Regions from separate parts of the Acidaminococcus sp. BV3L6 genome, predicted to be linked through region 1. Evidence: riboswitches for the same ligand, from Rfam matches in the RefSeq annotation. Region 1 holds a riboswitch; the other holds the start of a gene.
The links. A riboswitch is a leader RNA that binds a small molecule or an ion and turns the genes downstream of it on or off. The one in region 1 is predicted to bind thiamine pyrophosphate.
Positions count from the first base shown of each region.

Region 2: linked by a shared signal. The riboswitch ahead of thiS (sulfur carrier protein ThiS) and the one ahead of thiC (phosphomethylpyrimidine synthase ThiC) in region 1 are both predicted to bind thiamine pyrophosphate.

Region 1 covers NZ_AWUR01000022.1:52,029-64,301, reverse strand. The annotation lists gene HMPREF1246_RS04745 (mechanosensitive ion channel family protein) at 1-111, shown strand, start outside; gene HMPREF1246_RS04740 (glycerate kinase) at 205-1,434, shown strand; gene HMPREF1246_RS04735 (amidohydrolase) at 1,639-2,967, shown strand; gene HMPREF1246_RS04730 (DUF3100 domain-containing protein) at 2,964-3,758, shown strand; gene HMPREF1246_RS04725 (LysO family transporter) at 3,758-4,213, shown strand; gene thiC (phosphomethylpyrimidine synthase ThiC) at 4,320-5,624, opposite strand; TPP riboswitch at 5,709-5,807, opposite strand; gene nifJ (pyruvate:ferredoxin (flavodoxin) oxidoreductase) at 6,199-9,708, shown strand; gene HMPREF1246_RS04705 (TRAP transporter permease) at 10,905-12,273, opposite strand, start outside.
Region 2 covers NZ_AWUR01000008.1:133,408-145,680, reverse strand. The annotation lists gene HMPREF1246_RS02410 (autotransporter outer membrane beta-barrel domain-containing protein) at 55-3,546, opposite strand; gene HMPREF1246_RS02405 (thiamine phosphate synthase) at 3,727-4,344, opposite strand; gene thiH (2-iminoacetate synthase ThiH) at 4,341-5,558, opposite strand; gene HMPREF1246_RS02395 (thiazole synthase) at 5,565-6,344, opposite strand; gene thiF (sulfur carrier protein ThiS adenylyltransferase ThiF) at 6,382-7,068, opposite strand; gene thiS (sulfur carrier protein ThiS) at 7,052-7,252, opposite strand; TPP riboswitch at 7,397-7,495, opposite strand; gene HMPREF1246_RS02380 (hypothetical protein) at 7,548-9,278, opposite strand; gene HMPREF1246_RS02375 (AAA family ATPase) at 9,290-10,210, opposite strand; gene HMPREF1246_RS02370 (helix-turn-helix transcriptional regulator) at 10,366-10,698, shown strand; gene arsB (ACR3 family arsenite efflux transporter) at 10,718-11,752, shown strand; gene HMPREF1246_RS02360 (Na+/H+ antiporter NhaC family protein) at 11,792-12,273, opposite strand, start outside.

The sequences.
Region 1 (12,273 bases):
CGTGAAAAAGTGAATCTTCTTGTCCTGGATGTTCTTGCAAAAGACGGGGTATCCTGTGCTTTTCCGAGCCGGAGCATTTACGTGGAGACGCTTCCCCGTGAAAAAAAATAAACAATTTTTCAGCCAAAAGAGTGCCTTTTTCTTTTGGCTTTTTTTCTCCCATGCTATAATGGGAGAAACCTGAATTTATGAGGAGATGGACCTATGACGTTACGTGAAGATGCCCAGATCATTATGGATAAAGCACTGGCTGCATCCCTGCCCGATGCGGCCGTTGAAAAAGCCTTGAAGAACAAAAAATTTGGCAGCGGCCGGATTGTCGTCGTTTCCATTGGGAAAGCTGCCTGGCAGATGGCAAAGACGACGGTTGCCCTTTTGGGGGACCGCATTTCCGGCGGCATTGTCATTACCAAATACCAGCACGCCAAAGGGGCGTTGCCGCCCCTTGAAATCTACGAAGCAGGGCACCCTGTCCTCGATGCCAATTCCGTTGCCGCGACAGCCCGTGCCATTGATATGGTCAAGGATCTTGGCAAGGATGATACCGTTCTTTTTCTTATCAGCGGTGGTGGCTCTGCCCTTTTTGAAAAGCCTCTTATTCCGCTTTCGGAACTGCAGAAAATCAATTCCGATCTTTTATCGAGCGGCGCCGACATCGTTTCCATGAATACGGTCCGCAAGCGTTTCAGCGCCGTTAAAGGCGGAAAATTTGCTCAGATCTGTGCACCGGCTAACGTGTATGCCATTGTGCTTTCTGATATTATTGGCGATCCTTTGGATATGATTGCTTCTGGACCGGCCTATCCTGATACGTCGACGCGGGAGGATGCCCAAAGGGTCATCGAGCGCTACAAAGTCATTCTTTCCCCGGAGGCAGAAGCCTGTCTTACCGTGGAAACCCCTAAGCGCCTTGATCATGTTGAAACGGTTGTCACCGGCAGTGTGACGGAGCTGGCGAAAGCCGGCAAAAGGGCGGCTGAAGCCCTGGGCTACCGAACCCATATCCTAACGTCCAGTCTCGATTGTGAAGCACGGGAAGCCGGGAGCTTTCTTGCTGCTATGGGCCGTGAATATGCTGGCTGCGGGAAAAAGATGGCTTTTCTGGCTGGCGGGGAAACGGTGGTTCATCTTCGTGGCCGGGGAAAGGGCGGGCGCAATCAAGAAATTGCGCTTTCTGCTGCTCGCGGGATTGCCGGTCTTTCCAACGTGGCGGTCTTCTCTTTTGGAAGTGACGGGACGGATGGACCGACCGATGCTGCTGGTGGCTACGCTGACGGTTCGACGGCAGCCCGTCTTTTGGAAGCCGGTCTTTCCATTCCCGACGTTCTTGAACGCAATGATGCCTACCATGCCCTTGAAAAATCGGATGGCCTTCTTGTTACAGGCCCAACAGGGACCAATGTCAACGATCTGTCCGTGCTTCTTATTGGCTGATGACGACGTTAAAAAGCACCCTTTTTGCAGTTTTCTGCAAAAAGGGTGCTTTTTCTGTTAAAGTGAGCGAAAACTTTTGTACTCTATTAAAAATATGAAACAAAATAAAGAAGTTAATTAAAAATACAAGCTTTATTTGATAAAGCTTGTATATGGTCGTATACTAGGAACATAACGAGAAGTAAAAAAATAGAGGACAGAGGAGTGATTGCTACGGATAAGCTTGCACTGAAAGAAAAGGTTTTTGCTGCGATTGATGCCGCTTACGATGAGCTCTTTGACTATGCCAAAAGCGTGGCCAAGGAACCTGAGTTTGGTTTCAAGGAATTCAAGACGGCAAAAAAGGTAGAGGCTCAATTTGATAAACTGGGGATTCCCTACCGGAACCATCTTGCTATTACGGGTGTAAAAGGCCTTCTCAAAGGCGGGAATCCAGGACCTACCATTGCCATCTTAGGAGAGCTGGACGCTATCAGTTCCCCGGATCATCCGTTGGCTGATCCCGACACGGGCGCGGCCCATGCCTGCGGACACCATATGCAGCAGTCCGCAATGCTCGCCGCCGCTTATGGGCTTGCCCGTACTCATGCGCTTGATGAGCTTTGCGGCAATGTCGTTTTCTTTGCCGTTCCTGCCGAAGAATATGTCCAGCTTGCTTACCGAAAGAAACTGCGCAGGGAAGGTAAGCTCCACTATCTTCATGGTAAGGGCCAGCTTATCTACGAAGGCGAATTTGATGATATCGATATGGCCATGCAGATGCATTCCAGCAAGAAAACGCCGGAACCGACGGTTGCAGTTGGTACGAGCAGCAACGGATTTGTTGGTAAGACCATCCAATATGTAGGACGCTCTGCTCATGCTGCTGACGCGCCTGATCAGGGCATCAACGCACTTAACGCAGCCATGCTTGGCATTATGGGCATCAATTCCCTCAGGGAGACATTCCGCGATGAAGACGCCATTCGCGTTCATCCAATCATTACCAAAGGCGGGGACCTTGTAAATAATGTTCCCGATGATGTACGGATTGAAACCTATGTGCGGGCCAAAACGATGGAGGCTATCGAAAAGACCCATAAAAAGGTCGATGCCGCCCTGCGGGCTGGCGGTATGGCTATTGGTGCCGAAGTCCACATCGACACGATGCCTGGTCATCTGCCCCTTGTCTGCAACGCCACACTTAATGAACTTCTGGTGGAAAATGCCAAGGAAGCGTTCCCCAGTGTCAAGATCATCAATGCCGGCCATTTCAGTGCTTCCACAGATATGGGAGACGTTTCTCATCTTATGCCCGCTATCCATCCTTTTATTGGGGGAACAGACGGGCTCCTTCACGGCGCCGATTTCAAGGTTGTCGACTTTAACGCGGCAGCGCTTCTGCCTGGCAAGGCTTTTGCCGGTATGGTCATTGATCTTCTGGCGGACAATGCCCAAAAGGCCAAAGCTCTTTTGGATCACTATGAACCCATCCTCACCAAGGATGCCTACATCAAGAAACTGGACAGCTATTTCAGCGAGGAGGAACCATGAAGAACATCAAACTGCATGTCTGTGTCATGCTCATGATCGTGATTGCGGAACTGATTGGCGTTAAATCCTTCAGTGTCGGCCCAGGAAAGATTGTGCTGCTGCCCATGCTTTATGCCCTCATCATCGGAATCTTTACGACGCCGCGCTTCCTTAATATTATGAAGCAAAAGGAAATGGAAGATGCAAGTTCCTTGATAGGGCTGACGCTCATGCTCCTCATGGCCCGCTATGGGACCCTTGTGGGACCAACCTTGCCCAAAATCATCAGCGCCAGTCCGGCCTTGATTTTACAGGAATTTGGAAACTTGGGCACCGTCCTTGTCGGGGTACCGCTTGCCGTGTTCTTTGGACTCAAGCGGGAAACCATCGGTGCGGCCCATTCCATAGCCCGTGAACCGAATATTGCTCTTGTCGGTGAGCGCTATGGCCTTGATACCCCAGAAGGTCGCGGTGTTATGGGTGTTTATATCAGCGGCACTGTTTTCGGAACGATTTTCTTTGGTCTCATGGCCAGTTTCTGCGCTGCCCTTGGAATCTTTCATCCTTACGCGCTTGCCATGGCATCTGGCGTTGGCAGTGCAAGTATGATGTCGTCCGCTGTCGGTGCGCTTGCCGTCATGTATCCCCAGATGGCAGACCAGCTGGCTGCTTTTGGTGCTGCCAGCAATATGCTCTCTGGCCTCGATGGGCTTTATATGTCGATTTGGCTCGCCCTGCCGCTTACGGAATACCTCTATAAAAAGTGCTGTATCGTAAAATATGGTCACGTACTCACGAAGGAGGAAGAATAATGATTGGATATAATTTAGCAGAAACTTTTGCTATCCTGCTTCTCATGAGTATCGAAGGAGCGATTTCCAATGCCCTTTCCGGCGCTGGCGGTGTGATTGAAGGCCTGCCCGGGCTGTTGATCCTTGTAGGGATTTCCATGGCGGGGATTCTTCTTGGCAAATATATGCCGGGAAAGATTCCTGCTGTTGCCTATGTTGTGACGTTAGGCTGTATATTGACGTATCCGGGGTTTCCTGGAAGTGATGTCATCAACTTTTATATGAAGAAAGTCGGGTTTGTTTCTCTTTGTACGCTCATCCTTGCCTATGCCGGTGTTTCCATCGGTAAGGATATGGATGCCTTTAAGTCGACAGGGTGGCGCATCGTTATCTTGAGCTGCGTCATATTTGCCGGCACCTATTTGGGTTCTGCCATCATTGCCCAAATCATCTTAAAGGCTATTGGCCAGATCTGACTTTTCCTATGAAAAAAGGCTTGCCGAACAGGAAGTGTTCAGCAAGCCCTTTTTGATGTCTTGGGGAAAGGAAGTAGGGTGCTTATTGGCCTTTTCCCAATGGACTTCAGTGTTTTTTCTTTTTCTTATCGTCAAGGTATTCGCCAATGATCTTGACAGCACAGTAATCTCCGCACATGGAGCAGTATTCATCCGTACTCTTGTTCTTGGCATTGCGGATGGCACGGGCTTTTTGAGGATCGATGGCAAGTTCCATTTGAGCTTCCCAGTCTAGTTTTTTGCGGGCTTTTGCCATGGCAAGATCTTGGGCCACTGCCTGGGGGAGGCCCTTGGCAACATCGGCCGCATGACCGGCTATGCGGGCGGCGACAACCCCTTCACGAACGTCATTGAGATCAGGCAGTCCCAAATGTTCAGCCGGAGTTACGTAGCAGAGAAAATCGGCTCCGCTGACAGCTGCGAGGGTCCCGCCAATTGCAGAAGTAATGTGGTCGTAGCCCGGTGCAATATCAGTCACAAGGGGCCCCAGCACATAGAAAGGCGCCCCGTGGCAGAGCTGTTTCTGCAGCTGCATGTTGGCGGCAATCTGATTGTAAGGAACGTGCCCCGGACCTTCTACCATGACCTGGACGCCTTTTTCCCAGGCACGATCCGTCAGCTCCCCAAGGGTGATGAGTTCTGTGATCTGGGCCCGATCCGTTGCATCGGCAAGACAGCCTGGACGCAGCCCGTCGCCTAAGCTGATGGTTACATCGTAGCGGGCACAGATATCAAGGATTTCATCAAAATGCTCGTAAAAAGGATTTTCCTTGTTGTTGGCGAGCATCCACCCGGCAATGAAGGAGCCGCCGCGGCTTACAATATCCATTTCGCGTCCTTCGGCAATGAGGATATCCACGGCACGGCGTGTGAGACCGCAGTGCATGGTCATGAAGTCAGCCCCGTCATGGGCCTGCTGCTCGATGACTTCAAAGATGTCTTCTTTCGTCATATCCGTCACTTTGCCATGGTTTCGGATTGCCGTAACCGTGGCTTGATAAATGGGAACGGTGCCGACCATGACCGTCGAATGCTCGATAATGGCACGGCGGGAGGCGTCGATGTTGTTGCCCGTTGAAAGGTCCATGACCGCATCGGCACCAGCTGCAATGGCCGCATCCAGTTTTTTCAGCTCGGGCGCGGGATCGGGGTAGGCCGTTGAAGTCCCAATATTGGCGTTGACCTTTGTCGAAAGCCCTTCCCCAACACCGCGGACCTTGAGGTTTTTATGGTTGATATTGGCACAGATGGCAATGGTTCCCTTGGCCACACGCTCTCGGATTGTTTCAGCTGATAGCCCTTCTTGGCGTGCGACTTCCTTCATTTCGTCCGTAATGATACCGGCAAGGGCTGACTGTCTTTGAGTTTTCATGAAAATTTCCTCCTTGAAGATAATAAGAAAGAGACCGCTTTTTCTATAGAAAAGCGGTCCCTTGGTTGGTCTTTTTTCATCTCCAGCCCGGCCGGCACACTTTCCTACGTCGGTATTAACCGCATCAGGTACAAAGGGTCGGCCAAAGGGCCTCTCAGCGAATGCGCACCCCCAGTGTTACCGTGGACGCAAGAAGCGTCCATCTGCAGTCATTGTAACAGATGCTTTTGCAAAATGCAAACGGCCCATCCCTTTTGTTTCATGGATACAACGGAAACGAAAAGGGGTTTTCTTATGGCTCAAGACGGCGAAAACAAATAAATGAGAGAAAAAATACGGACTTGATTCAATGCTTCTGATAACGGGCTGTAGCATTATCCCATCCAATGATACGTCTTATTTTTCAGATAATTATACATTTCCCATTATCAAGTAAATTGTAGGGAAATTGGAGAAAAATTTATTTGTGATTATATTAAATTTGTTATATAATACAGGAGATTAGAGAGACTGAATGGAATGATATCGTTCATCCCAGATCAGTCACTTTTCTAAGAAAGAGGGGCTTTGAACAATGGCAAAAAAATTTAAGACCATGGATGGTAACACCGCCGCTGCGTATACTTCCTATGCGTTCAGTGATGTTGCCGCAATCTACCCGATCACTCCGTCTTCTCCGATGGCTGAAGTCAGCGATGAATGGGCTTCCCATGGAAAGAAGAACATCTTTGGTCGTCCTGTCAAGATCATGGAAATGCAGTCCGAAGCTGGTGCTTCCGGTGCTGTACACGGCTCCCTTGCCGCTGGTGCACTGACCACCACCTATACCGCATCCCAGGGTCTGCTCCTGATGATTCCGAACATGTATAAGATCGCTGGTGAACTGCTTCCTGCAGTTTTCAACGTCGCTGCTCGTGCACTGGCTACCAGCTCCCTGAACATCTTCGGCGACCATGCTGACGTTATGGCTTGCCGCCAGACCGGTTTTGCACTTCTTGCTGAATCCGGCGTACAGGAAGTCATGGACCTGACCGCTGTTGCCCATCTGGCTGCTATTAAAGGTCATGTTCCTTTCCTGAACTTCTTCGATGGGTTCCGTACTTCCCACGAAATCCAGAAGATTGAACTTTTGGACTATGATGACCTTGCTAAACTGATTGACTACGAAGCACTGGATAAATTCCGCAAACATGCCCTGAATCCGGATAACCCTGTTACCCGCGGTACGGCTCAGAACCCGGATATCTACTTCCAGACTCGCGAAGCTGTCAACAAATACTATGATGCCCTGCCTGAAATCGTTGAAGAATACATGGAAAAAATCAGCAAGCTGACTGGCCGTGATTATAAACTCTTCAACTACACCGGCGCTGCTGATGCAGAAAATGTCGTTGTTATGATGGGCAGCGGTGCTCAGACTGCTGAAGAAGTTGCCAAGATCCTTTGCGAACAAGGCGAAAAAGTCGGTGTCCTGAACGTTCACCTCTATCGTCCGTTCTCTGCTAAACACTTCCTGGCTGCTATGCCGAAGACTGTCAAGAGAATTGCTGTTCTTGACCGTACGAAGGAAGCTGGCGCAAACGGCGAACCGCTGTACCTCGATGTCCGTGATGTATACTACAACATGGCTGACAAACCCCTGATTGTTGGCGGCCGTTACGGCCTCGGCAGCAAGGAATTCTATCCTGGCGATGCCCTGGCTGTCTTCGACAACCTCAAGAAGGCTGAACCGAAAAACCACTTCACCGTTGGTATCGTTGATGATGTAACGAACACCTCCCTCACGAAGGAAAAAGTATTCGACATCACCCCGAAAGGCACCACGAGCTGCATGTTCTGGGGCCTCGGCAGCGATGGTACGGTTGGCGCCAACAAGAGCGCTATCAAAATCATCGGCGATAAGACCGATATGTACGCACAGGGCTACTTCGCTTATGACTCCAAGAAGTCCGGCGGTATTACCGTGTCCCACCTGCGTTTCGGTCATACTCCGATCCATATGCCGTTCCTTATCAACACGGCTGACTATGTAGCTGTTCATAACTCTTCTTATGTTCATCGCTACAATGTCATGGCTGGCCTGAAAGATGGCGGCACGTTCCTCCTGAACAGCCCTTGGACCGATGCAGAACTGGATAAGGAACTTCCAGGACAGCTGAAACGTTATCTTGTTGAACATAAGATCAACTTCTACACCATTGATGCTGTTAAGATTGCTGAAAGCATCGGCCTTGGCGGTCGTATCAACATGATCATGCAGGCTGCTTTCTTCAAACTGACCGGTATCATCCCTGTTGAAGATGCTGTGAAGTACCTGAAGGAATCCATCGTCACCAGCTATGGCAAGAAAGGCCAGAAGGTTGTTGACATGAACAACGCTGCTGTTGACCAGGGCGTCAATGCCATCCATAAGGTTGAAGTTCCTGCTGCTTGGGCAAATGCGGCTGATACGGAACTCTATCCGAAGACGGGCAACGCTTGGGTTGACGATGTCATGGTTCCCATGAACAAACAGGAAGGCCATGACCTGCCTGTCAGCAAACTCATGGGCCAGGTTGATGGTACGTTCCCTGCTGGTACGGCTGCTTATGAAAAACGCGGCATTGCAATCAATGTTCCTGAATGGAAGATTGAAAACTGCATTCAGTGCAACCAGTGCTCCTATGTCTGCCCGCACGCTGCTATCCGTCCTGTTCTCCTGAACGACGAAGAAGTAAAGGCTGCTCCTGCAGAATTTACGACTAAACCGGCTGTTGGCGCTAAGGACCTGCACTTCCGCATGATGGTTTCCCCCATGGACTGCCAAGGCTGCGGCAACTGCGTAGACGCTTGCCCGGCTAAGGAAAAAGCCCTTGTCATGATGCCGTTTGCTACCCAGGAACATCTGAAAGATGCTTGGGAATATGGCATCAAGAAGGTCTCTGCAAAGACCAACCCGATGAATAAATACACCGTTAAGGGCAGCCAGTTCGAACAGCCGCTGCTTGAGTTCTCCGGTGCCTGCGCAGGCTGCGGCGAAACTCCGTATGCTAAACTGGTAACCCAGCTCTATGGTGACCGCATGATGATTGCTAACGCTACGGGCTGCTCCTCCATTTGGGGTGCTTCCGCTCCTTCCATGCCGTACACCAAGAACCATAAGGGTCATGGTCCTGCCTGGGCTAACTCCCTATTCGAAGACAACGCTGAATATGGTCTGGGTATGTATCTCGGTGTCAAAGCCGTTCGTGAACGCCTGGCTCAGGAAATGGAAGCCGTTAAGGATTCCGTCAGCGCTGACTTGAAAGCTGCTATGGAAGACTGGATTGCTAACGCTGAAGTTGGTGAAGGCAGCCGTGAACGCGCTGAAAAGCTCGAAGCTCTGCTCCAAGCTGAAAAGAGCGGTAACGACAAACTCGAAGCCATCTACAACGACAAACAGTTCTTCGTTAAACGTTCCCAGTGGATCTTTGGTGGTGACGGCTGGGCTTACGATATCGGTTACGGCGGATTGGATCACGTCCTCGCTTCCGGCGATGATGTCAACGTTCTTGTCTTCGATACCGAAGTTTACTCCAACACGGGCGGCCAGTCCTCCAAGTCCACGCCGGAAGCTGCTGTTGCTAAGTTCGCTGCCAGCGGTAAGAGAACCAAGAAAAAGGATCTCGGCATGATGGCTATGAGCTACGGTTATGTCTATGTTGCTCAAATCAACATGGGTGCTGATAAGAACCAGGCCCTGAAGGCAATCAAGGAAGCTGAAGCTTACCATGGTCCTTCCCTCATCATTGCTTACGCTCCGTGCATCAACCACGGTATCAAACGTGGCATGGGTCACTCCCAGCTCGAAGCAAAGGCAGCCGTTGATTGCGGTTACTGGTGCAACTACCGTTATAATCCTGAACTGAAGGAACAGGGACAGAAGTCCTTCTTCCTCGACAGCAAGGCTCCGAACTTCGATGAATTCGAAAACTTCCTGAAGGGCGAAGTTCGTTATGCATCCCTGGCTAAAGCCTTCCCGGATCAGGCTGAAGAACTCTTCGCTAAGACGAAGAAAGATGCTCAAGAACGCCGCGCTGGCTATGAAAAGCTGGACGCTGAATAATTGAGTCTTCAAAAGACCGTCGCATTTGCGGCGGTCTTTTTTTAGAAAAAAAGGGAATCCCCATCCAAACCTTGTTTGGATGGGGATTCCCTTTTGCTGTTTCTCTATGATGATGGTATGTCTGGTGCAGAAATGCGCTTCTATCGGCTTCTGTGACACCGTCCGGTGGTCTATTTCCATAGGGCTTTAGCCTTCCAATCTTTTGGCTTCTGGTCTTTTGCCTTCCGGTCTTTTCCCTTAGAACTCGATTTCTCCAAAATCGATCCGCCCCACCAGGGTGGTAAGCGCATCGCCGATCGATTCGCGAGCTCCCTTTGCGCCTTGGAAAGAGCAAAGCGAGAGATCGTGACAGGGCGCTTATCCAGGGAGCGCGACAAAGGCGGAGCGCGAGTCGGATTAACCCTTACAGCCGCACAAGTATAAATCCATTGCGGCTGCAGAAGTAAAGGAACCGTTTTCGTGTAAGAAGGTGTTGCAACCATTTTTTCTTAGTAGGATTGTAAATCGCATGATAGCATGCCCTTTCGGTGGTGGATGAGGAGCGCAGCGACGTTTCCTTACGAACGGTAGTGAGGCCCATTCGCCCGAAGTTTCGAAGGACGCTTTTGGAGCGATAGCGGAAGTCCGAGAAACCTGTTTGAGGGCGAAATTAATTCGGCGCCCACGACCGAAGGGAGACAGTTTGGCGCCGGCCTTACGGTCTTTTCCCTCACAATTTTTTTGTCCCATTTGCTTTTTTCAAATATGGCCTAGACGTAGTCAGATGCTAGGAGCACCCGGCCTCATCGACGACGGCATACGGTTTGTGTATGTCGAGGCGATTGAGGTCGTGGGTGACAACGCAGATGGCTGCGTCTAGGTCCATAGGCTGATAAAAGCTTCTTGCCTGATAAGCTGGGCGCTGGAGGTGACGACACGAGGTTAGGAGGGAAAGCGCCCAGGCGTAAGGTATCCCCCAATCAGAAACGAAACAAACTACGAATCGTCATGCTACCATTGCATCATAAAAATGAGAAATTGAGCAATGGTGGCACGCTTTTTTGGAGTATCGGCGCGATTTGTGCGCCGACTCCTCCAACCTTTCCAAAGAGAAAACACCCCTTACCCGCGGCAATGGGTAAGGGGTGTTTCCCGTAAGAAGAGAAGCGAACGAGGAAAACTATGATCCATAGCATTCCTTTTCGACAGTACGCAAATCAGTCTCCTACATTTGGCAGCGGGCCACCCGGATTCTTTTTCTGCCAGAGATAGCAGAGGACGAGGATGCCGATGCCGGCGATATCGGTCATACTGCCAGGAATGATGAGGCACAGGCCGCCAATAAAGAAGGCGATACGCTGCAGTGCGGTCAGGGGATGCTGGCAGAATCCAATCATGGCCAGTGACAGGCCCCACATGCCGATAATAGCTGTGACCATGGCCATCAGGATCATGGGTACCGTGGCATTGATCATGAGGAGCTGCGGTGCCAATACGAAAATGTAGGGCACGACGAAGGCGGCAATGGCCAGTTTTGCTGCCGTAACGCCTGTTTTCATGGGGTTGGAGCCAGCAATCCCGGATCCGGCATAAGCAGCTAAGGCAACTGGCGGCGTAACGTCTGCGACGATCCCAAAGTAGAAGGCAAACATATGGGCCGCAAGAACCGGAACCTTCATCTGAACGAGGGCTGGGGCTGCAATTGTCGAGGTGATGACGTAGTTTGCCGTCGTCGGAACGCCCATGCCGAGGATCAGGGAGGTAATCATCGTAAAGAACATGGCCGGAATCATCTTGCCTTGAGCAAGGTCAAGCAGAGCCGTAGCAAGTTTTAGGCCGACGCCGGTCTTTGTGACGACGCCGATGATGATGCCTGCCGAAGCGCAGGCAATGAGGACACCCAGTACGGATTGGGACCCTTCAACCAGGCCATTTATAAACTGTGCAAAGGTAATGCGCGTATTCTTTCTCATGCAGGCACAGACAATCGTCAGGCCAATGGCATAAAGGGCAGCACGCATCGGAGTATAGCCTGATACAAGCAGGTAAACGATGACAATCAGGGGAACCGCCAGATGACCTTTTTCCCGGAGTAAGGGGCCAAATTTTGGAAGCTGGTCGCGAGGCGTTCCTTTAAGGCCGTATTTCTTGGCTTCATAATGGACGCTCAGCCAAATCCCTGTGTAGTAGAGAAGGGCCGGAATGACGGCCGCTTTAACAACTTCGATGTAAGGGACACCAACAAATTCTGCCATCAAGAAGGCCGCAGCACCCATGACCGGCGGCATAAGCTGACCGCCTGTGGAGGCCGCCGCTTCAACTGCTCCGGCAAAGGAAGGACGATAGCCCAGTTTTTTCATCATGGGAATCGTAAAAGATCCGGTACCAGCAACGTTTGCTACAGACGAACCGGAAACTGTCCCCATCAGACCGCTTGACAGAACGGCAACTTTAGCCGGGCCGCCAATGGCCCAGCCTGCAAGGGCATTGGCCATATCGATGAAGAACTTGCCAAGGCCCGTGGCATCAAGATAAGCACCAAAGAGGATGAAGAGGTAGATAAAAGTGGACGATACCCCCATGGGT
Region 2 (12,273 bases), on a different contig from region 1:
TTCCCCCTGAATGTAAGGGAGAAGACCTCCGAAAGATTTCTTGTAAGGAAGTAGTCAGAACTTCCAATTGAATCCAGCTCGCAGGCTGTAGGTGCGATGAAAGTCATGACCAACGTAGCGTTCCATATCAAAGTACATGGACTGTTTATCTCCGGTCTTGACGCTGTAGCCAAGGCCGATAACGCCCCAGGTTCCTTTTTGATCATTTGTTGTGATATAACGGTCGGTGCCATATGCCGCTGTTACATCATCTCCATCGAGGAATTCGTGGAGCAGGGACGCCTTGAAATAGCATTTGCTGTCAAGTTTCGGGTCAAGGTGCTTTACGAGGTCAAAGCCGAGGCGCCCCACGAGGCTCCAGCTGTGGTCCGCGGAGAGGGAAATCCCTTGGGAATCCACGGTATCAACCCCTCCGAGGTAAGAAACCTGGACCTGGGCTTGCGGAACGACGCTCCAGTCTTTTGAGAGCTTGTTGACCCGCCCGTATTCGGTAGAAAGATTGACTGAATGTCTGGTGTAATCGGCTGCATAGCCTGTGCCTGTTATTGCATCAGTGACACTGTAGTCTTCCTTGCCATAATGGTATTTGAGATAGCTGTCCCAGTAACTGTAGGTGCCTTTTTTCCAGTCGGCTTTCCTGGTGAGCTCTGTCGGGGTGTACACATGGGTATCATAAACGCTGATGGCGGTATCACGAAGCCCTAGGTTTCCGCTGGTTCCTTCAAAGTGACCTTCATTTTTGGTGTAGGCCACAGAGGTACTCAAACGATGCTTATGAGGCTCCTGGTTCCGTAAGACTGTTGTATAGCCAAGTTCATAGGTGTTGCCGTCAAGTTCGCCCGTCCCATCAATGCCAAGATTGCGGTAACGGAAACGAATCCAAGCCCCTTCGTCAGCGTCTGGCGTGAAGTACTGCGTGTGACCGCTCCGATTGGTAAAGGTATCCAGGTCGGTGAGGTAGCGCCAAGAAAGATCTGCTAGACGGGAGGGTGTCTTTGCGCCTTCATTGTGCTCGCGGCTCTTGACGACATAGATATTGACGGCGCTGTCCCCATTATAGAGGGCTTCCACATTTTCCGTACCGGGTTTTGCGAAATTTAGAGGACCGACTTCCTGAGAAACAGAGTAGGTCGAACCGCCGTTTCGGTCGTTATTGTAGGCAGCCGTATTCAAGGCGCCGGACGAAAGGGAACGGTATTCCGTCTTGTAGAGGTTGTTATAAATGCCGGAAGAAAGGGCGGCGACGAGTGTGCCGCTGCCAAAACCAAAGCCCGGATTCTTTACTGTTGCAAAACGAACGGCGTCACCCGGTTCCATCTCCTTATCCAAGGTGCTGATGTTTTTAATGGCGAGGGTCTGTTTATCACTGGTTCCGTTCTCGACGTAGAGCATATCGCTTTGGCTGCCGTCATCGGCATCAAGGTCCATGGCAAAGGTGTGACTCCCCGAAAGGGTTCCGATTTCAAGGGAATCTCCACCGCTTTGATACTGCACGACCCCGCCGTCGCCCGAAAGGATCGTTACGGCAGAAGCCTCCGTCATGTTCCATGTACTGCCGGCGTCAAGGGTGAGATCAATGGCTCCTATTCCCGGCAGGGGAGGAGGAATGATATCTTCTCCTGAAAGGAGGCTTTCTTCTGACATGGAGGCCGCCATGATGCGCTCATTTAGAAGCCCCGTATCGGCTTGCCCCGTAAAAAGGGAGCCGTCACTGAGCGTAAGGGAAATTGTCCCGCCCGGAAGGGCTGCCTCAGGGTCCGTCGGGAAAATCCGTGTTATATTTCCAAAGTCGCTGCCAACGGAGGCATCCTCTCCATAGGCATACAAGTTGCCCGTAAGGGTGAGGGTTGCACCATCTGTGGGTGCCATCATGATGGTGCCCTTGTCGTAGGCGAGAAGATGGCCCTCTACAGAACTCCCTTTTCCGTAGATTACAGAAAGGGTGCTCCCATCGCTTGATTTAGCTGATTCGGAGGCCGTCTCATTTTCTGCGACAAACAAATTTTCACTAGACGAAGGAAATCCGCCCGTGGAATCATCTCCAGTTCCGTCCCATCCGGGAACTGACTGACCGGAGCCACTGGCATCTCCTTCCTGAAAGGGATCGGGCACACCTGGGTCTACATTGGACGTATCCACGGCATGGGCTGCCAGGAAGGCAATACTACTTTTTACGGAAAGGGAGGCATTCTTGATTTCTGTCTGACTGCCCGTAAGGGACGCCGCCGCAATAGGACGCGCCACCACGGCCTCAAATTCCTCACCTGTGGCATCATCTGTCATCTTAGCCATGATAGGCTCTGTGCTCGTCGCAATTGTAAGGGTGCCGCCCTGAGCATCAACGCTTGTTTGGGACGCGTTCCGCGTCATGATGCCATAGAGAGGGGCTGTAATTTTTGTGCTTCCCGTGAGGGTCAGCTTGGCGTCCGTGCTCAGCTGGGCCCCTGTGCTATTTTCAGCGGAGATGACGTTGGTCCCTTTTGCGGATAGACTGGCTTCCATGCCATTCCATAGGTTGACAGCCGTCTGTTTCGCATCAATGATATTGTCGCCCTCTGCTTTAAGAATGACTTTCCCGGCAAGGTAAGATGTGATAGGGCTGCTTTCCGCCGTCACATCGATGCTGCTATAGCCACTCCCGCGGATGCCATAGGTAGCTCCGGTGACTTGGTTATTGCCACCAGCTGTGAGGGTGACGGTCCCAAAGGCCGGGCCGGCTTCTCCCCCACTTGCTATTGTCCCGACACTGATGCCGCTGCTGAAGGCATCGTTTGAATTGACAGAAATGAGATTGTCTTTTCCTGCCGAAAGCGTTACATCAGCACCGAGGAGGGTCTGGATGCCTGAAATACCGTAGGGGTTTTGATTCTGCAGAGCATTGCCTGCCGTGGCTGTGATTGTGTTGCTGCCCTTTGTTGTAAGGGTAATCTGGGTGCGTTCATCCGTATTGATTCCACTGGGTGGCATATCCGGATTGGTTGGGTCATAAGGAAGTTCGCTTTCCCAAAAGCCATCAGAATCATCGCTCGCATCGGGAAAAAATCCTGTATCGTTATTGTCGCTGGGTCCACTCGCATAAAGGCCATGGTTGAATCCTTGCAGGGTAATCCCTTTTTCTCCTTCCAGAGTCACGTTTCCCCCTTCCGCGTAAAGGCCGGCTGCTTGGAGAGGGGTGAAAAACCAATTAGAATCATCAATGAGCTGAGTGTTGGTGGTGGAAGAAAGGGTCAGTTCCTGGGCTTTCATGGTGAGCGTCTTGCCGCTTGGCACATAAATCCCAGCCCGCGGACCCTTAACAGCAAAGCTTCCGTCCGCATTTGTAATGGTCACTTGCTCCGAGCTATCGTTATCCCATGTGTTCCCGCTCCCCATGGAAAGAGTCGATTCGCTGGAAGCATTTTCGAAGACTGTATCTTCCGCATAGGTCATTTCTGAATCAGATCCTATGGTAAGCACTTCAGCTGATGCTGCCGGTGATAACGATAGCACATAGAGCAGCACGCCTAGCGCACTTGCTGCAGATCGAAAAGAACCGCGATGTTTCATGTTACTTCCTCTCTTTTCTATTTAATAATGTGAATATTTGATGAAATCGTATATGCCCTTCATTATACCACAGATAAATGAAAAAAATAATTTAAAAGATAATTATTATTGAATGTAAATAAAATAATGAGTATTTACCATAAAATGAGGATTAAAATGAAACATTGGGACGGATTCCTGTTAAACAATGGCACTTCGAATCACGGCTCCACGGACGCCAAGAGCCTCCAGAAGGGATGCCCTTGGATCGGGCCAGGAAAGGCCTCCTAAGACATAGATAGGCAGGGGGGAAGAGTGTATGAAGTTGGGGAGAGGCGTTAATCCGAGGGGAAGATTGTTGGGTTTGCAGGAGGTCGGAAAGAGGGGGCTTACAATCAAGTAGGAGGCTCCTGATTGAAGGGCTGTTTCAACTTCACTTAGAAAGTGTATGGAAATTCCCACGCCGTGGGGATAGGGCAGCTTCGTTTTGCCCTTTTCCAATAGGCATCCTGCTTCTTGAGGATGCATCTTTGACCATGCAGTCCAACTGCGTAAGGGCATATGAACTCCAGCAATTGCATCATCAAGGGCCAGATCCGGATGATTATGCGCAAGGAGCGGAAGCTTCCAGGCTTTGCAGAGATGAGCCGTTTCCTTAAATAGGTCCTCGTACGCCTCTTTTGATAGATCTTTTTCGCGAAGGATGAGGGCCGACGGGAATGGTGAAAGGTCAGGGATGCGTTTTTTTAGATAAGGAATCAAGGGCTCGGGATAAATCATGCGGTCCGTCACAAGGACGTAGGGAAAGGACGTGTTCATAGGAAAATCGCGTCCGCCATGACGGGCTGCATCCCTTCTGATACAAGGTCGTTAAAGACGGCGTCTACGGAGCGGTGGTCGGCAATCTCAAACTGGTCGTCCCCTTCTTCTTTTTGGTGGCTGTGGGCACCAATGCCCGTGCTCACGCCGGCGGAAATCTTTGTGGCCGCAATCTGCATGAGGTGATCCCTGACGCGGGGCACTTCACGCGTTGAGACCGTGAGGGCCGAACTCGGCATCAAGAGACGGTAGGCACAGCAAATCTGGAGGAGTTCCGCTTCGCCGACGCCCATGGGGTAAATGGTCGTATTGCCCTTGATGGGGCGCAGGCGAGGGCAGGAAAAGGCGATTTCCGCATGGGGATACTTGCGCTGCAGGAGGTAGCCATGAAGGCCTGTAGCAAAGGCGTCGCGGCGAAAGTCTGAAAGACCCAGGAGCGCGCCGAGACCAACGCCGCGCATGCCGCCTAAAAGGGCCCGTTCCTGCGTATAGAAGCGGTAGGGGAAGACCCGTTTATTGCCCGCAAGGTGCAGCTTGCCATAAAGGTCATGGTCGTAGGTTTCCTGGAAAACGGTCACAAAGTCGCAGCCGCATTGGTGCAGGTATTCGTAGTCTTTTTGGTTCACGGGATAGATTTCAAGACCGACAACGCGGAAGTAGCGGCGTGCCATCTTGCACGCTTCTCCAATATAGGAAACGGGGGACATGTGGCTGCTTTCGCCTGTGAGCATGAGGATTTCCTCAAGACCTGTGGCGGCAATGGCCTTCATTTCTTCTTCCATCTGGGCAAGGTCAAGACGGGCCCGGTGAATCTTGTTGTGGCAGTTGAAGCCGCAGTAGATGCAGTAATTTTCGCAGTAGTTTGCTAGATATAGGGGCGTAAAAAGAGCAACACTATTGCCGAAATAGCGGTCCCTAACGGCTTTGGCCTTTTGCGCCATGGCTTCAAGGTAGGGCCTTGCCGCAGGCGAGAGGAGGGCTCCGAAATCATGGGGCGAAAGGACGTCCTTTCTAAGGGCCGCTTTGACGTCACTTGCCGAGTAGGTCTGCTCTTCAAATTCTTTCATGAGGCGCTCCACATCTTCCAGCATGGTGGATGGCAGCTGGTCCATGCCGGGCTCGTAGGTCATGGGGTCCTTGATAGAGGAGGCAAGGGTCTTTTTGGCTTCTTCCGTCACAATGGTGGGGTTGATCTTTTCTTCTGTCATGGTCATCGCCTCCTAGTCTTCGTCCCGCAAAAATCCCGTCAAGGGACTCGAGGGGTCGGCCCCTTTTTGAAGGACGCGGCCAAGCCCCGCAAGATAGGCTGTGCGGCCCGCTTCAATGGCAAGGCGGAAGGCTTCTGCCATTTGGACGAGGTTTCCGCTTGTGGCAATGGCCGTATTGGCCATGATGGCTGTTACGCCCATTTCCATGGCGGCGCAGGCTTCGGACGGCTTTCCGATGCCTGCATCAACGATGATGGGAAGGTCAATTTCATCAAGCAGGATGTTAATCCATTCCTTATTGACAAGGCCTTTATTGGACCCAATGGGGGCGGCAAGGGGCATGATGCAGCTTGCGCCGGCATCTTTCATGGCGCGGGCCGCTGTAAGGTCCGGGAACATATAGGGCATGACGACAAAACCCTCCTTTGCAAGAGTCTCCGTGGCCTTGATGGTTTCTGCGTTGTCAGGAAGGAGGTAACGCGAATCCTTCATGATCTCGATCTTGATAAAGGGCGTATGGCAGATTTCTCGGGAAAGACGGGCGATGCGTACGGCTTCGTCAGCGTTTCGGGCACCTGATGTGTTGGGAAGGACTGTCACCGATTTGGAAATATAGTCCATGATGTTGGCCTTGCCGCCTGTATTGACGCGGCGCAGGGCAAGGGTCACCATTTCCGCACCGGCCCCTTTGATGGCCGCTTCGATAAGGGGCAGGGAAAATTTCCCCGACCCTAGAATAAAGCGGGACGAAAAGGTGTGTCCATCCAAGGTCCAAGTATCGTTTTCTTTCATGCTAAATTCCTCCGTATTCTTTTAAAAGGTGCGGCGCTTAATAGGCGCCGTTTTTTCCAAGCAGCAGCCACGTGACGACGTTTGCCATCATGGCACTGCAGATGGCAACGCGGGGCGCCATGAGTCCAGCACCGGGTTTAGGGGCCGAGACACTGTCGCCGCAAAGATAAAAATGGGGGCTCACTTCCCGCACTTTCATGAGTCCTGTTTTCCCGAAGCCCGCCATGCCGGAGCCGCTTACAAGATAAGCGTCCGGTTTTTGGCAGCGCACTTCACGGGCCAGCATGGCCTTTTGGTTCGCCTTATCAAAGGCTTCACAGATGATGGTCGCGTCCCCGACGCAGGATGCAAGGTTTTTCGGGGTGACGCGGGCCGTGACGGTTTCATAGGTAAGGAAAGGATTGATCTTCATGAGGAATCCTTTGAGGGCGTCCGTTTTTTTGACGCCCACGTGCTCCACAAAATAAGACTGGCGGTTGAGGTTTGTCCAGTCCACGTTATCAAAATCGACAAGGCGCAGATGGCCTACCCCGATGCGGGCAAGACTCACGGCGATATTGGAGCCAAGGCCACCGAGACCGCAGATGGTGACAAAGCCAGCGTCCAGTTTTTCCTGGACCTTTTTCCCATGGCGCTCGCAAAGGGCGCTATAAATGGCGCCTGCCACTGGATCCGATGTATTCCAAGGGGTGAGAACTGCCGTTTTTTCAGCCGCCGCCAACAAAGCTCACCACCTCCAGTCGCATGTCCTTTTTGAGCGCCATGGCGTCCCAATCTTCTTTTGGCACAAGTCTGCCGTCCACTTCTACGGCCGTGTAGATAGGTACGGCGCCTAGGGCCTTCAAGGCGTCCGTAACAGTGGCGCCTTCTTTTAGGGTGCAGGCCTTGCCATTTACCATGATTTCCATTTCTTCCTTCCTCCTTTTTGCTGAAACGGCAAAAAAGGTCCACGAAAGTTGGCACCCGAGGTGGTGCCCCCCTTCGTGAACCTTTTGGTTCAGTCTCAGCCTATGAATTTTTTCAAACAAAATAGCGGGGACCTTTTCGATCCCCGCCTGTCAATTGCGTCATCCCTACGTTGGCATTATCCAAATCAGGTTGTGGGTCGAAGTCGAACTTCCTCTCAGCAAAAAGCTCCCCAAATATTCTGTTTGCCTTGTAAGCATAGTCCTTTTACATAACATTGTCAAGTCAGGCGCCCCTTTAGAAAGTCGAAATCTGGTGGCACAGGGCCTTCCCCACGCTTTCTGCCATCTTGTCAAGGGTCTTTACGCGCACCAGGTCCTTACCAAAGATTTTTTGGGCATCTTCCATGGAGCCTGCAATTTCGTCGTTGATGAGGCCCACGATGCGCACGCCGTCGCGGCGCAGGGACGCGGCTTCGGCCGCCGTGTCATCAACGGCCCGCTCGTCCCGGTATTCGTGCTGGCTAAGGGTTCCTTTGCCAGTATAAAGGGGATGGTCATCATTCGGAGACGCGTCCGTCAGCATGACAAGGATTTTTTTGGCATCTGTCAGGTCCCCCATGAGGACGCGGGCGCCGCGCAGGGCAAGACCGTCCCGGTTCCAGCCCGTGGCACAATAGCTAAAAACACTCGTGCTTTTTTTCTTTTCTTCATAGCTTTGGTAGAGCGTCATGACTGTGTAGCCTCGGAGGGTACAGAAGGAATAAATTTGGTAAGGAATGCCGCAGGCGCGCAGGGCTTCTGCAATGACGTAGGCCTGGGCTGCAATGACCCGCTGGTATTCGCCGCGCGACGCTGAGGCGTCAAGCATAATGTCAACCGTAAAGTTTGGGGTATAGACATCTTCCTGACCATAAAAGACTCTGTTGTCGTCCAAATAGAGTCCCCGCCAGATGAGTCCAGGCACAAGGTCTCCGCTTTTTGCTGGAATGGGCAGCTTCATGCGCGTCATCTGGAGCGCCGTGCGCAGCTGCCCCGTAAGACGGGTGATGCTCTTGCGATATTTTTCGTTATTTTCTTTGTAGTAGGTGATGTTGCGGGCGCGCTGTCTGCGGGCATTTAAAAGCCACTGGGAAGCATCTCCCGTTGCTCCTTTGCTCCCGAGGCGCCCCCGCGTAAAATGCAGGTGGGCGCCCCGATGGGGGCCGGTGCAGTATTGCCGTTCAATCGCAAGGACCTTATCGGCACTGTAAAGGGAGGCCCCAAAGCAGGTGACAATATAATCGTGGTTTTTTACGGCAGTTTGGCCGGTAATCAGGGCCATGAGGCCATTACGCTCCTTCTTGCCGTTTACGATTTCTTCCTCATCATGACGCACGACCTGAAAGTTCAGGATGGATTCATGCCGCGTCTTAAACTGCGGCACGAGAAAGTTCAAGATGGCGGCTACAGGGCTTGAGATGATGACCTTTTCCAAGCTTTCTCGAACAAGGAAGCGGGAAACAAAGTACTTTTTTGTCAGCTTGCGAAAATGGTCGCAAATTTCTTCTGCTGTCCATGACGGGTCAAACCGCAGCCCTTCATAAAGCCCCTTGGCCCAAGGATCCACAAGGCCGGTTTTTTCACCAAGAACTTCATGCCAGCGGGCCGCTTGCATTTCTTGGGCCACGCCATGACGGATGGAAAGGGGCCCGTTAAAATAGTTTTGGGCCTGCTGCCTGCGAAGATAGGCAAGGACAGGGCGCTGGGGGAGTTCCTTGACATAGGCGCAGCCTTCTAGCCCCAGCCACAAAAGGTCACTGAATAGATCGGCAAGGGCGGCGGTCTTCATCTCGTCAAAAAGTGCTTGCAGGACCTTCATGTCATAATATTTTCGAATAATGCCAATGACGGCATTGAGGTAGAGGTTCGGTTCGTGCGTGTCAGGGACAAAAGAAAGAAAATCCGGATCGTAAGTGTAGTCTCCGGATACGTCCCAGACGATGTTGAGAGCCCGTCTCCGCCGGTAGTCATATCTTTTCTTTGCCATCGTGAACCTTCTTAGTCACTGAAAATATCACGTCTGCCATAGGATCCTGGAATGTGGAGGTTGATTACATCGAGGATGAGGGCTGGCTCATATTCGTCAAAGGATTTGTTGATGATACCCATTTTGAGGGCCCGGTGAGCTTCAAGACCTCGTTTCATGAGATGGAGGGCGTCAAGGAGACCGCGCAGGTCAAGGGCCTTATCGGAAATTTCCGCTTCACTGCATTTTTTCTCCAAATCAAGGAAAATCTGCACAAAGGCATCGCAGGCCGTATCCTTCATGGTCGGGAATTCTGTCCGTAAGAGACGGGCCAGCGGCTTTTCCTTGATGGGCGGCAGCTGGATGACCGTAAAACGGCTCATGAGGGCCTCGTTCATTTCCCGCGTGCCTGAGTATCCGTAGTTCATGGTTGCAATGAAGCGGCACGCCGGGTCGACTTCAATCATGCGATAGCCCGGAATGTCGATGCGGCGGCGGTAGTCGAGGAGGGAATGAAGTACTGCCATGGCTTCGTTGCGGGCCATATTGATTTCGTCAAAAACGCCGAAGCCGCCCCTCGTAGCGCATTCATAGACCGGACCGGGACGGAACTGGACTTCCCCGTTTTTAAAGGTATCGGTGCCCAGCATGGCTGATGCGTCCATGTTGATATGGAAGGAAATGTTCCACATGGGGCGGGAAAATACTTGGGCCAGATTTTCAGCAAGAACGTTTTTGCCCGTTGCCTTGGGGCCTACAAGGAGCAAATTCTGCCCACATAAGAGGGCAGAAAGGGCGTCTTCCCAGACTTCCTTGCCAAAAAAAGGAAAATGGGGCATGGGCACACGGTCCTTATCCGCTTCTGTTACAGGAAACTTGCCGCGATAGGCTTCAAGGTCTTTGATGAGGCTTTCCTCGACGCCTTCACTGCGCAAAAAATCAAGTGATAACATAGTGATCAGTCCTTATCAAGTAAATGTCACTGCTATTTCATATTATACCACGGGGACTTGATGGTGCTGATAAAATCTCCCTGTTTTTCTGTTGACAGGAAAGAAAAGCGGTTGTAGAATCATATAGAAAAAATTCTATATGTAGGAGGCTGCAAATGAATGACAGCTACCAAGACTTGGCCCGCTTTTTGAAAGCCCTGTCCGATCCCAAACGCCTTGCCATTGTCGATATGCTTTCCTGCGGCGAGCGCTGTGCCTGCGACCTGCTTGATTATTTTTCCGTTACCCAGCCCACCTTGTCCCACGATATGAAGGTACTTCTTGCGTGCGGTATCTGCACAAGCCGGAAGTCAGGGAAAAATACCTATTATGCCCTGTGTGGTGACACCCTTGAAAAGTTCGAAGGGGTTCTCCATCATATCCTGTCACCCAAAAAAGACTGTATTTGCTTTTTGCAGAAAAAGGGGAAATGTACCTGTGAATCCTAACAGAAAGAAGGAATCCATCTTGAACTTTGAACCTGCATCGGGTATCAGTTTTTTTCAGCGCTATTTGACCCTTTGGGTCCTTTTATGCATGGCTGCAGGCATTGCAGTAGGCCATTTTATGTCGGGCCTTGTTACCTTGCTGAATGGTCTTACAGTGAGCGGGATTTCTCTTCCCATTACAGTCCTTATTTGGATCATGATTTTTCCTATGATGATGAAGGTGGATTTTGAGAGCATCCGCAGCGTAGGAAAAAATCCTAAAGGTCTTTTTGTCACGTGGATTGTCAACTGGCTTGTGAAGCCCTTTTCCATGTATCTTGTGGCCTCCTTTTTCCTGATGGTCCTGTTCCGCTCCTTGATCAGCACGGACCTTGCCCGTCAGTATCTTGCCGGAGCCGTTTTGTTAGGGGCGGCGCCCTGCACGGCCATGGTTTTTGTCTGGAGCACGCTCACAAAGGGGGACCCCGCCTATACAGTGGTGCAGGTTGCTACGAATGATCTCATTATTCTTGTGGCATTTATCCCCATCGTGCGTTTTCTTTTGGGCGTTTCCCAAGTGGCGGTGCCTTACGGAACCCTCTTTTTGAGCGTCATTCTCTTTGTCCTCATCCCCCTTGTAGTCGGCACGCTGACGCGCCTTATGGTCACGCGGCGAAAGGGCATAGCCTATTTTGAATCCGTCTTTTTGCCGCGATTTGACCATGTGACCATGGTGGGGCTCCTCTTGACGCTCGTCATCATTTTTGCCTCTCAGGCGGAACTTATCCTTCGTAATCCGTTCCATATCGTCCTGATTGCGCTTCCCTTGGTGCTGCAGACCCTCTTCATCTTTACTGTCAGTTTTGGCACCTGTCGGCTCCTGCACCTGCCTTTTGCCATTGCTGCACCGGCGGGCATGATTGGGGCGTCAAATTTCTTCGAACTGGCTGTTGCTGTTGCCATTGCCCTTTTCGGGACTTCAAGCCCGGCGGCTCTTGCAACGACGGTGGGGGTCCTTACGGAAGTGCCGGTCATGCTTTTTTTAGTAAACGTTGCCAATCGGCTTAGATGGTAACAAAAAACCTGCTGCCTCAATATGGACAGCAGGTCATTTTTATTTTGCGTGCCGTTTTTTTGCCCGTCGATGGAGCACAAAAAGCAGGAGGTAGAGCATGCCGACACCGGTAAGAAGTGTCAGGGGTGCGCTGCCGCCTGTTACGCCGGCAACAATGTAGCTGATGAAGCAGGAAATGGCAACGACCGTTGCATAAGGAATCTGGGTCGCGACATGCTGCATGTGGTTGCAGCCTGCACCGGACGATGACAGGATTGTCGTATCGGAAATCGGGGAGCAGTGATCGCCGAAGACGGAACCCGCAAGGGTGGCCGCCAAGGTCACGGTCATGATCTCACTGGGAGCAGCCTGGCAGATGAAGACGACAATGGGAATAAAGATCCCAAAAGTACCCCATGCCGTTCCGATGGAAAAGGACAATCCTGCGGATACGAGAAAGACGATGGCTGGAATCAGTTCCACAGGCAGATGGCTTTGCTCAACGAGCATGCCGATGAATTTTCCTGTGCCAAGATAGCTTT